Regions from separate parts of the Piscinibacter sp. PDB1-1 genome, predicted to be linked through region 2. Evidence: riboswitches for the same ligand, from Rfam matches in the RefSeq annotation. Region 2 holds a riboswitch; the other holds the start of a gene.
What was found. A riboswitch is a leader RNA that binds a small molecule or an ion and turns the genes downstream of it on or off. The one in region 2 is predicted to bind S-adenosylhomocysteine.

Region 1 (4,155 bases), on a different contig from region 2:
CGTAGAGCTTCTGGCGCACCGCCGCGAGCTTGGCCACGCCCTCGGGCGTCTTGGGGGGGAAGAACTCCAGGCTGAGCGGGAGTGGGGTTGTGCTCATGCGGAACCTTTACTTAACTCATGTCAGACCACAACCCGTTCGGGCTGAGGTATCGAAGGTCAGCCTGATCGGTGGGTGGCGTGCGTACGCGTTGTCTTACTCGGCCTGCGCGGGCTGCTTCGCCCACACGAAGAACTCGGTGTTGCCGTTGCCACCCTGGATGGGGCTCTGGAAATACTTCTGCACCTTCAAGCCCAGCGCCTTGCTGGCCTGCCACATGCGGTTCTCGACTTCGACGAAATGCGCCTTGTCTTTCACGATGCCGCCCTTGCCGATCTGCGCGGGCTGCAACTCGAACTGCGGCTTGACCAGCAGCAGCAGGTGACCGCCGGGCTTGAGGTAGGTCACCATCGTGGGCAACACGTGCGTGGAGGTGATGAACGACAGGTCGGCGGTGACGAAGTCGAAGCTGTGCTCGGCGTGCTCGGCCGCAAAGGCGCTGCCAGCCACGTCGCGCGCGTTGATGCCCTCGTAGCTCGCCACGCGCTCGTCGCCCGCGAGCTTCGGGTGCAACTGCCCGTGCCCCACGTCGATGCCGACCACCCGCGCGGCACCGCCTTGCAGCAATGCATCGGTGAAGCCGCCCGTGCTCTGGCCCAGGTCGAGGCAGGTGAAGCCGGTGACATCAATGCCGCAGTGCTTCAGCGCTCCTTCGAGCTTGAGCCCGCCGCGCGACACGAAGCGCAGCTCCGCGTCGTCGGTGATCTCGATCTCGCAGCCCTCGGGCACATCGAGCCCCGCCTTGTTGACGACGGCCCAGCCCTTGGGGCCGAGCCAGCGCACGGCGCCGCGCTCGATCAGCCGCGTGGCGGCCGAGCGGGTGGGCGCGAGGCCCATCTGAAGAAGAAGCTGGTCAGCCCGCATGGAAGATCCGATCAAAGGTTCGGGCAAGTCGCGCAGCGACAAGCCCGACATCAAGCAACACCCGCGGAGCCGGCTTCGCCGGTCCGCAGGGTGGCGCCCCTCGGGGGCAGGAGCGCCAGCGACTGGGGGGCTCAGTACCGATACGTGTCGGGCTTGTACGGACCTTGCTTCGGCACGCCGATGTAGGCGGCCTGCTCCTCGGTCAACTCGGTCAGCTGCGCGTTCAGCGTGGTCAGCTGCAGGCGGGCGACCTTCTCGTCGAGGTGCTTGGGCAGCACGTAGACCTTGCCGATGTCGTACGAATCGGGGTGCGTGTAGAGCTCGATCTGCGCGATGGTCTGGTTGGCGAAGCTGGAGCTCATCACGTAGCTCGGGTGGCCCGTGCCGCAGCCCAGGTTCACCAGGCGGCCCTTGGCCAGCATGATGATGCGCTTGCCGTCCGGGAAGATCACGTGATCGACCTGCGGCTTGATCTCTTCCCACTCGTACTTCTCGAGCGACGCGACCTGGATCTCGTTGTCGAAGTGGCCGATGTTGCACACGATGGCGTTGTTCTTCATCGCCTTCATGTGGTCGTGGGTGATGACGTCCTTGTTGCCGGTGGTGGTGACGAAGATGTCGGCCTTGTCGGCCGCCCATTCCATCGTGACCACGCGGTAGCCTTCCATGCAGGCCTGCAGCGCGTTGATCGGGTCGATCTCGGTGACCCACACCTGGGCGCTCAGGGCGCGCAGGGCCTGGGCCGAACCCTTGCCCACGTCGCCGTAGCCGGCCACGACAGCGATCTTGCCGGCGACCATCACGTCGGTGGCGCGCTTGATGCCGTCGACCAGCGATTCACGGCAGCCGTAGAGGTTGTCGAACTTGCTCTTGGTGACGCTGTCGTTCACGTTGATGGCGCGGAAGGGCAGGGTGCCCTTGGCACTCATTTCCTTCAGGCGGTGCACGCCGGTGGTGGTCTCTTCGGTCACGCCGATGATCTGGGCCGACTTGCGGCTGTACCAGGTCGGGTCTTCGGCCAGCTTGGCCTTGATGGCGGCAAAGAGGCAGGTCTCTTCTTCGCTGGTCGGGTTGGCGATGACGGAGGCGTCCTTCTCGGCCTTCTTGCCCAGGATCATCAGCAGCGTGGCGTCGCCGCCGTCGTCCAGGATCATGTTCGGGCCTTCGCCGGCCGAGCCCTTGGGGCCGAAGTCGAAGATGCGGTGGGTGAAGTCCCAGTACTCGGTGAGCGTCTCGCCCTTGTGCGCGAACACGGGGGTGCCGGCGGCCACGAGCGCGGCGGCGGCGTGGTCTTGCGTCGAGAAGATGTTGCACGAGGCCCAGCGCACTTCGGCGCCCAGGGCTTGCAGGGTCTCGACCAGCACCGCGGTCTGGATGGTCATGTGCAGCGAGCCGGTGACGCGCGCGCCCTTGAGCGGCTGGGTCTTGGCGTACTCGGTGCGGATGGCCATCAGCGCGGGCATCTCGCTTTCGGCGATCTTGATCTCTTTGCGGCCCCAGTCGGCGAGCGAGAGGTCGCGGATGGCGTTGTCTTGAGAAGGTTTGAGAACGGCGTTCATGTCGGGCTCCGGTCAATGAAGGAACCCGCACGCAGCACAGATGGGGATGGGAGACATACACCACTCACCCACGAGGACTGTCGTGCGGGTGAGCGCGGTTGCAAGAAGATTTCCGAGCCTGGGGCACCACGCCATGCTGGGGGTGCCTTGCAACGCTCCTCGGAAAGTGGGGCGGATTGTAGTTCACCGTCTGTGTCGGTTCCAGGTCGGATTGCGCATCCCGCCCGGCCAAGGGGGTATCGCCGAGGCGACAACGGCCCTTCAGCGATCGGCGTAGCTTGCGCGTCACTACAACACCGGAGACACCATGAGCAAGCTGCGCGCACTCGGCCCTGCCTTGCCCATCCTCGTCGGCGCCTCGCTGATGCTCAGCCTGGCCATGGGCCTGCGCCAGAGTCTGGGCATCTTCATGCCGCCGCTCACGCAGGATGTGGGCATCTCGGTGTCGGACTTCACCCTCGCCATCGCAGTGCAAAACCTCGCCTGGGGTTTCCTGCAACCGGTGGCGGGCGCCTGGGCGCTGCGCGTGGGCTTCAAGCGGCTGATGCTGAGTGGAGCCGTGCTCTATGTGATCGGCCTCACGCTGCTCGTTACCGCGCACGGTTTCGTCGCCGTGCTGCTCGGCGCGGGCGTGGCGATCGGCGCCTCGATGGCCGTCACCGGCCCGGCGTTCGCGATGGCGGTGGCCTCGCGCGCGGTGTCGGCGGCGATGCGCAGCTCGGTGCTGGGCATCGTGTCGGCCGCCGGCTCCCTGGGTGCGCTGATGGCCGCACCGCTCGGCCAGGCGCTCGCTCAGGCGCAGGGCTGGCGGGTTGGCTTGCTCGGCTTCATCGTGCTCTCGCTCGTGATCCTGCCCGCCGCCTGGTACGCCGGCCGCGCCGACACCTTGCCCATGCCGCCTTCGCCCAGCGGCGACGACAACAAGAGCGCCGGCGCGATGACGCGCGACGCGCTGCGCCACCCGCCGTTCGTGGTGATGACGGCGGCGTACTTCGTGTGCGGCATGCAGCTCATCTTTCTGACGACACACCTGCCGTCGTACCTCGCGCTGTGCGGCATGGACCCGATGCTCAGCGCCCAGGCGCTCGGCGTGATCGGTGGCTTCAACGTGCTAGGCAGCCTGTTCTTCGGCTGGGCCGGGGGGCGCTGGAACAAGCTGCTGCTGCTGGGCAGCATCTACGTGCTGCGCTCGATCGGCATCGCGTGGTACTTCATGACCTTGCCCACGCCTGCGAGCACGCTCGTCTTCGCCGCGATCATGGGCTTTCTGTGGCTCGGTGTCGGGCCGCTGGTGGCGGGCTCGATCAGCGAGACCTTCGGCGTGCGCTGGCAGGCCATGCTGGGTGGCGTCGCCTTCATGAGCCACCAGGTCGGCAGCTTCGTCGGGGCCTACGGCGGTGGCCTGATCTACGACGCGCTGGGTTCGTACAACCTGGCCTGGCAGGTCGGCGTGGGCGTGGGGCTGGCGGCCGGTATCGTGCAATGCGCGTTTGCCGTCGCGCGGCCGCCTGGGCCGCGTACGCCGGTCGAGGCCGTGCCGGCCTGACACTCGGTCGCGCTCGCACAATCACACGCATGCGCCCTGCTCATGTCCTCCCCTGGTCGGCCCTGCCGCTTTCGAAAGCGCGTGCGGTC
Region 2 (4,155 bases):
TGGCGGGGTAGGCACCGGCGAGGTCCCACGTCTGGAAGAACGGGGCCCAATCGATGCACTTCGCCAACTCGCCCAGGTCGTAGTTCTTGAACACGCGCCGGCCGGTGAACTTCGGCTTCGGGGCCGCGTAGCCGGCCCAGTCGATCGGCGTCTTGTTGGCGCGCGCCTTGGCAAGCGTCACGAGCGGCGTGGCCTTCTTGTTGGCATGCTGGTGGCGCACGCGCTCGTAGTCGGCGTTCAGCTCGGTGATGTAGTTGGCGGCCTTGTCGTCCGACAGCAGGTCGCTGCACACGCTCACGCTGCGGCTCGCATCGGGCACGTAGACCACCGGCCCTTCGTAGTGTGGCGAGATCTTGACCGCGGTGTGCACGCGGCTGGTGGTGGCGCCGCCGATCAGCAGGGGGGTCTTCTTGCCGCGGAAGTAATCGTCGCGCTGCATCTCGCCGGCCACGTGCTGCATCTCTTCGAGGCTCGGGGTGATGAGGCCTGAGAGGCCGATGATGTCGGCGCCCTCGACCTTGGCGCGCGCGAGGATGTCCTGGCACGGGACCATCACGCCCATGTTGACCACCTCGAAGTTGTTGCACTGGAGCACGACGGTGACGATGTTCTTGCCGATGTCGTGCACGTCGCCCTTCACGGTGGCGATGACGATCTTGCCCTTGGAGCGGACCTCGCCGCCGGCTTCGATCATGGCCAGCTTCTCTGCTTCGATGTAGGGCAGCAGGTGGGCCACGGCCTGCTTCATCACGCGGGCGCTCTTGACCACCTGCGGCAGGAACATCTTGCCCTGGCCGAACAGGTCGCCGACGACGTTCATGCCGTCCATCAGCGGGCCCTCGATCACATGCAGCGGACGGCCGCCCTCGGCCTTGATGGCCTGGTAGACCTCTTCGGTGTCTTCGGTGATGAAGTCGTTGATGCCGTGCACCAGCGCATGCGCCAGGCGCTCGCGCACGGGCTTGGCGCGCCAGGCGAACTTGGCGCTGTCGTCCTTGGCGGCGCCCTTGGCGGTCTCGGCGATCTCGACCAGGCGTTCGCTCGCGCTCAGTTGCGGCTCACCATCCTTGTAGGCGGGCGTGCGGTTCAGCACCACGTCTTCGACGCGCTCGCGCAGCGTGGGCTCCAGGTCGTCGTACACGCCGACCATGCCGGCGTTGACGATGCCCATGTCCATGCCCGCCTTGATCGCGTGGTACAGGAACACGGTGTGGATGGCCTCGCGCATCGGGTCGTTGCCGCGGAAGCTGAAGCTCACGTTCGACACGCCGCCGCTCACCTTGGCGCCCGGCAGGTTCTGCTTGATCCAGTGCGTGGCCTCGATGAAGTCGACCGCGTAGTTGTCGTGCTCCTCGATGCCTGTGGCGATGGCGAAGATGTTCGGGTCGAAGATGATGTCTTCGGGCGGGAAGCCCACCTCGTCGACCAGGATGCGATAGGCCCGCTCGCAAATCTCGACCTTGCGCGCATAGGTGTCGGCCTGGCCCTTCTCGTCGAAGGCCATCACCACCGCGGCGGCACCGTAGCGGCGCACGAGCTTGGCCTGCTGCTTGAACTGCTCCACGCCTTCTTTCATCGAGATCGAGTTCACGATCCCCTTGCCCTGGATGCACTTCAGGCCGGCCTCGATCACCTCCCACTTGGAGCTGTCGACCATGATCGGCACGCGCGCGATCTCGGGCTCGGAGGCGATCAGGTGGAGAAAGCGCACCATCGACGCCTTGGCGTCGAGCATGGCTTCGTCCATGTTGACGTCGATCACCTGCGCGCCGTTCTCGACCTGCTGGCGCGCCACGGCGAGGGCCTCTTCAAACTGGCCGTTGAGGATCATCCGCGCAAAAGCCTTGGAGCCGGTGACGTTGGTGCGCTCGCCGATGTTGACGAACAGCGTGCCTTCGCCGATGGCAATGGGCTCCAGGCCCGCGAGCTTCATCGGGGGCACGTCGTGTGCGGCGGCAGGGGCGGGCGTGGCGGTGGTCATGGCGGTCGGTCGACTCGGCATGCGCAAGCGGTGCTCCCCCGCGGCGCATGCAATGGTTTGCAGGCTGGGGTGAGCGTCGTTGCGAGCTTCCAAGCCTGGCGGTGTCAGCAGAAGACACCGTCGCAACGCTCCTTGGAAGCGGCCGATTTTAAGCGAGCCTGCACGGGGTGTGTCCGTGGGGCCGTGCAGTGCTGCGCGTCATGTGCAGTTACAAACAAGGCGCGGCGGCCGTGAACTGTGCGCGCCTCACGCGTTCCAATGGCGGTCTCGCCACCCAGACAAAAAGACCATGACGCTCGCTCACCGTTCGGATCGCCGCCCTGTTGCCGCTTTCATCGCGCCGTGCCTGGCAGCGCTGGCGCTCGTGGCGGGGTGTTCCTCGCCCAGGCAGGTGCCGCCTTCGGGGCCGGCCGTGCCGGGGTCGTCGCCGGGGCCGGTGTACGGGCAGACGCCGGGCGCGCGGGCCTGGTCACCGCAGATGGAGGCCGCCGAGCGCCAGCTCGACAGCTCGCTCAGCGGTACCGGCGCCACCCTCTCGCGCACGACCGACGAGCGCCTGTGGATCACCTTGCCGGGAGACATGGCCTTCGATGCCAACCGCTCGGCGCTCAAGCCCGCGGCCACCGCCGTGCTCGACAAGGTCGTGATCGCCCTGCGCAACGTGCCCAACGCCGACCTGCGCGTGGTGGGCCACACCGACTCGAAGGGCTCGGTGGCGGGCAACGACTCGCTCTCGCTCGACCGGGCCGCCAGCGCACGCGACTGGCTCGTGGCGCGGGGTGTCTCGCCGGTGCGCATCGCCGTGGCCGGCCGCGGCTCGCGCGATCCGGTGGCGAGCAACGACGACGAGGCGGGTCGCGCGGCCAACCGGCGCATCGAGATCCTGGTGGGCGACAAGGCCAGGGCGCCGGCAGCGGTGAAGTAAGGGGCCGCACCGAGGCGCAGGCGGCTCAAGTCCGCCTGCACGGGGCCGACAACCAGGGGAGCGCCTGACTGTTTGGGCGCAGGATCGCGCCAGCTTCCCCACCATGCCCGTCGTCCAGATCCCCCCGGAAATCCTGCGCCTCGGCCAGCCTGCGCCGGTGTCGGTGCGCGACGCATCGGGGCACCTGCTGCTGGCCAAGGGCGTGCTGGTCGCCACCGAGGAGCAGCGCCGCCGCCTCGTCTCGCGCGCGATCTATGTGGACGAACTCGAAGGCGAGCTGCTGAACCGCGCTCTCGCCGGCAAGCTCGATGCGATGCTGCGCCGCAACGCATCGCTCGGGCAGATGGCGCGTGCCACGCCCGATGGCGCGGTGATGGTCGCCCCCACCCAGCCCGCGCCGCTCGAACAAAGCCGAGGCGCCTCCTGGGCCGACCTGCAGATGCGCGGCCGCGTGCTGCTGCAGGACCCGGCGCCCGCCGACTTCTTGCCGCGCCTGCTCAGGCTGCAGCGCGAACTGCTTGAACTCGCCCAGGCCGACGCCGATGCCGCGCTGCTCGTGCTGGTGCAATCGACCACCAGCGACGCCCACCAGTACAGCGTGTTCCATGGGTTGCTCGTGGCCGTGCTGTGCGATCTGGCGGCGCGCCAACTGCCGTCGTTCACCGATGAATGGCGCCGCTCGCTGCGCTGTGCCGCGTTGACGATGAACATCTCGATGACTGCGCTGCAAGACCAGCTCGCGCTGCAGGAGACCGCACCCACGCCCGAGCAGCGTGCGCAGATCGACACCCACGCCGCGCGCGCCGTGGCCTGCCTTCACGAGGCGGGCGTGCGCGACGAACTGTGGCTGCAGGCGGTGGCGCATCACCACGGCACCTCGGCCGGCCCGCTGGCTGCGCAGGCGCCAGGCATGCAGCTCGCGCGGCTGCTCCAGCGTGCCGACATCTATGCCGCCCGCCTGAGCATGCGCCGCGCCCGCCCGGCGCTGGCGGCGTCGGCTGCGGTGAAGGCGGCCTACCTCGACGAACACCAGCAGGCCGACGAGGCCGGCAAGGCAATCATCCAGACCACGGGCATCTACCCCCCGGGCAGCTATGTGTGCCTGGGCAGCGGTGAACTCGCGGTGGTGCTGCGACGCGGTCCGCACGCCAAGGCGCCCAAGGTGGCGAGCATCGTGAGCAAGAGCGGCACGGCTCTGCTCGAGCCGGTGGTGCGCGATACGCGCGTGCGCCCGCACGACGTGGTGGGC

Region 1: another riboswitch for S-adenosylhomocysteine. It lies ahead of ahcY (adenosylhomocysteinase); the one in region 2 lies ahead of metH (methionine synthase).

Annotation. Positions count from the first base shown of each region.
Region 1 covers NZ_JBWVZJ010000002.1:717,399-721,553, reverse strand. Annotated here, with positions in the region: gene metF (methylenetetrahydrofolate reductase [NAD(P)H]) at 1-97, opposite strand, end outside; gene AC1KAR_RS15015 (TlyA family RNA methyltransferase) at 194-961, opposite strand; gene ahcY (adenosylhomocysteinase) at 1,093-2,520, opposite strand; S-adenosyl-L-homocysteine riboswitch at 2,604-2,687, opposite strand; gene AC1KAR_RS15005 (MFS transporter) at 2,828-4,066, shown strand; gene AC1KAR_RS15000 (HAD-IIB family hydrolase) at 4,096-4,155, shown strand, end outside.
Region 2 covers NZ_JBWVZJ010000004.1:39,092-43,246, forward strand. Annotated here, with positions in the region: gene metH (methionine synthase) at 1-1,981, opposite strand, end outside; S-adenosyl-L-homocysteine riboswitch at 2,046-2,121, opposite strand; gene AC1KAR_RS19620 (OmpA family protein) at 2,271-2,906, shown strand; gene AC1KAR_RS19625 (HD-GYP domain-containing protein) at 3,010-4,155, shown strand, end outside.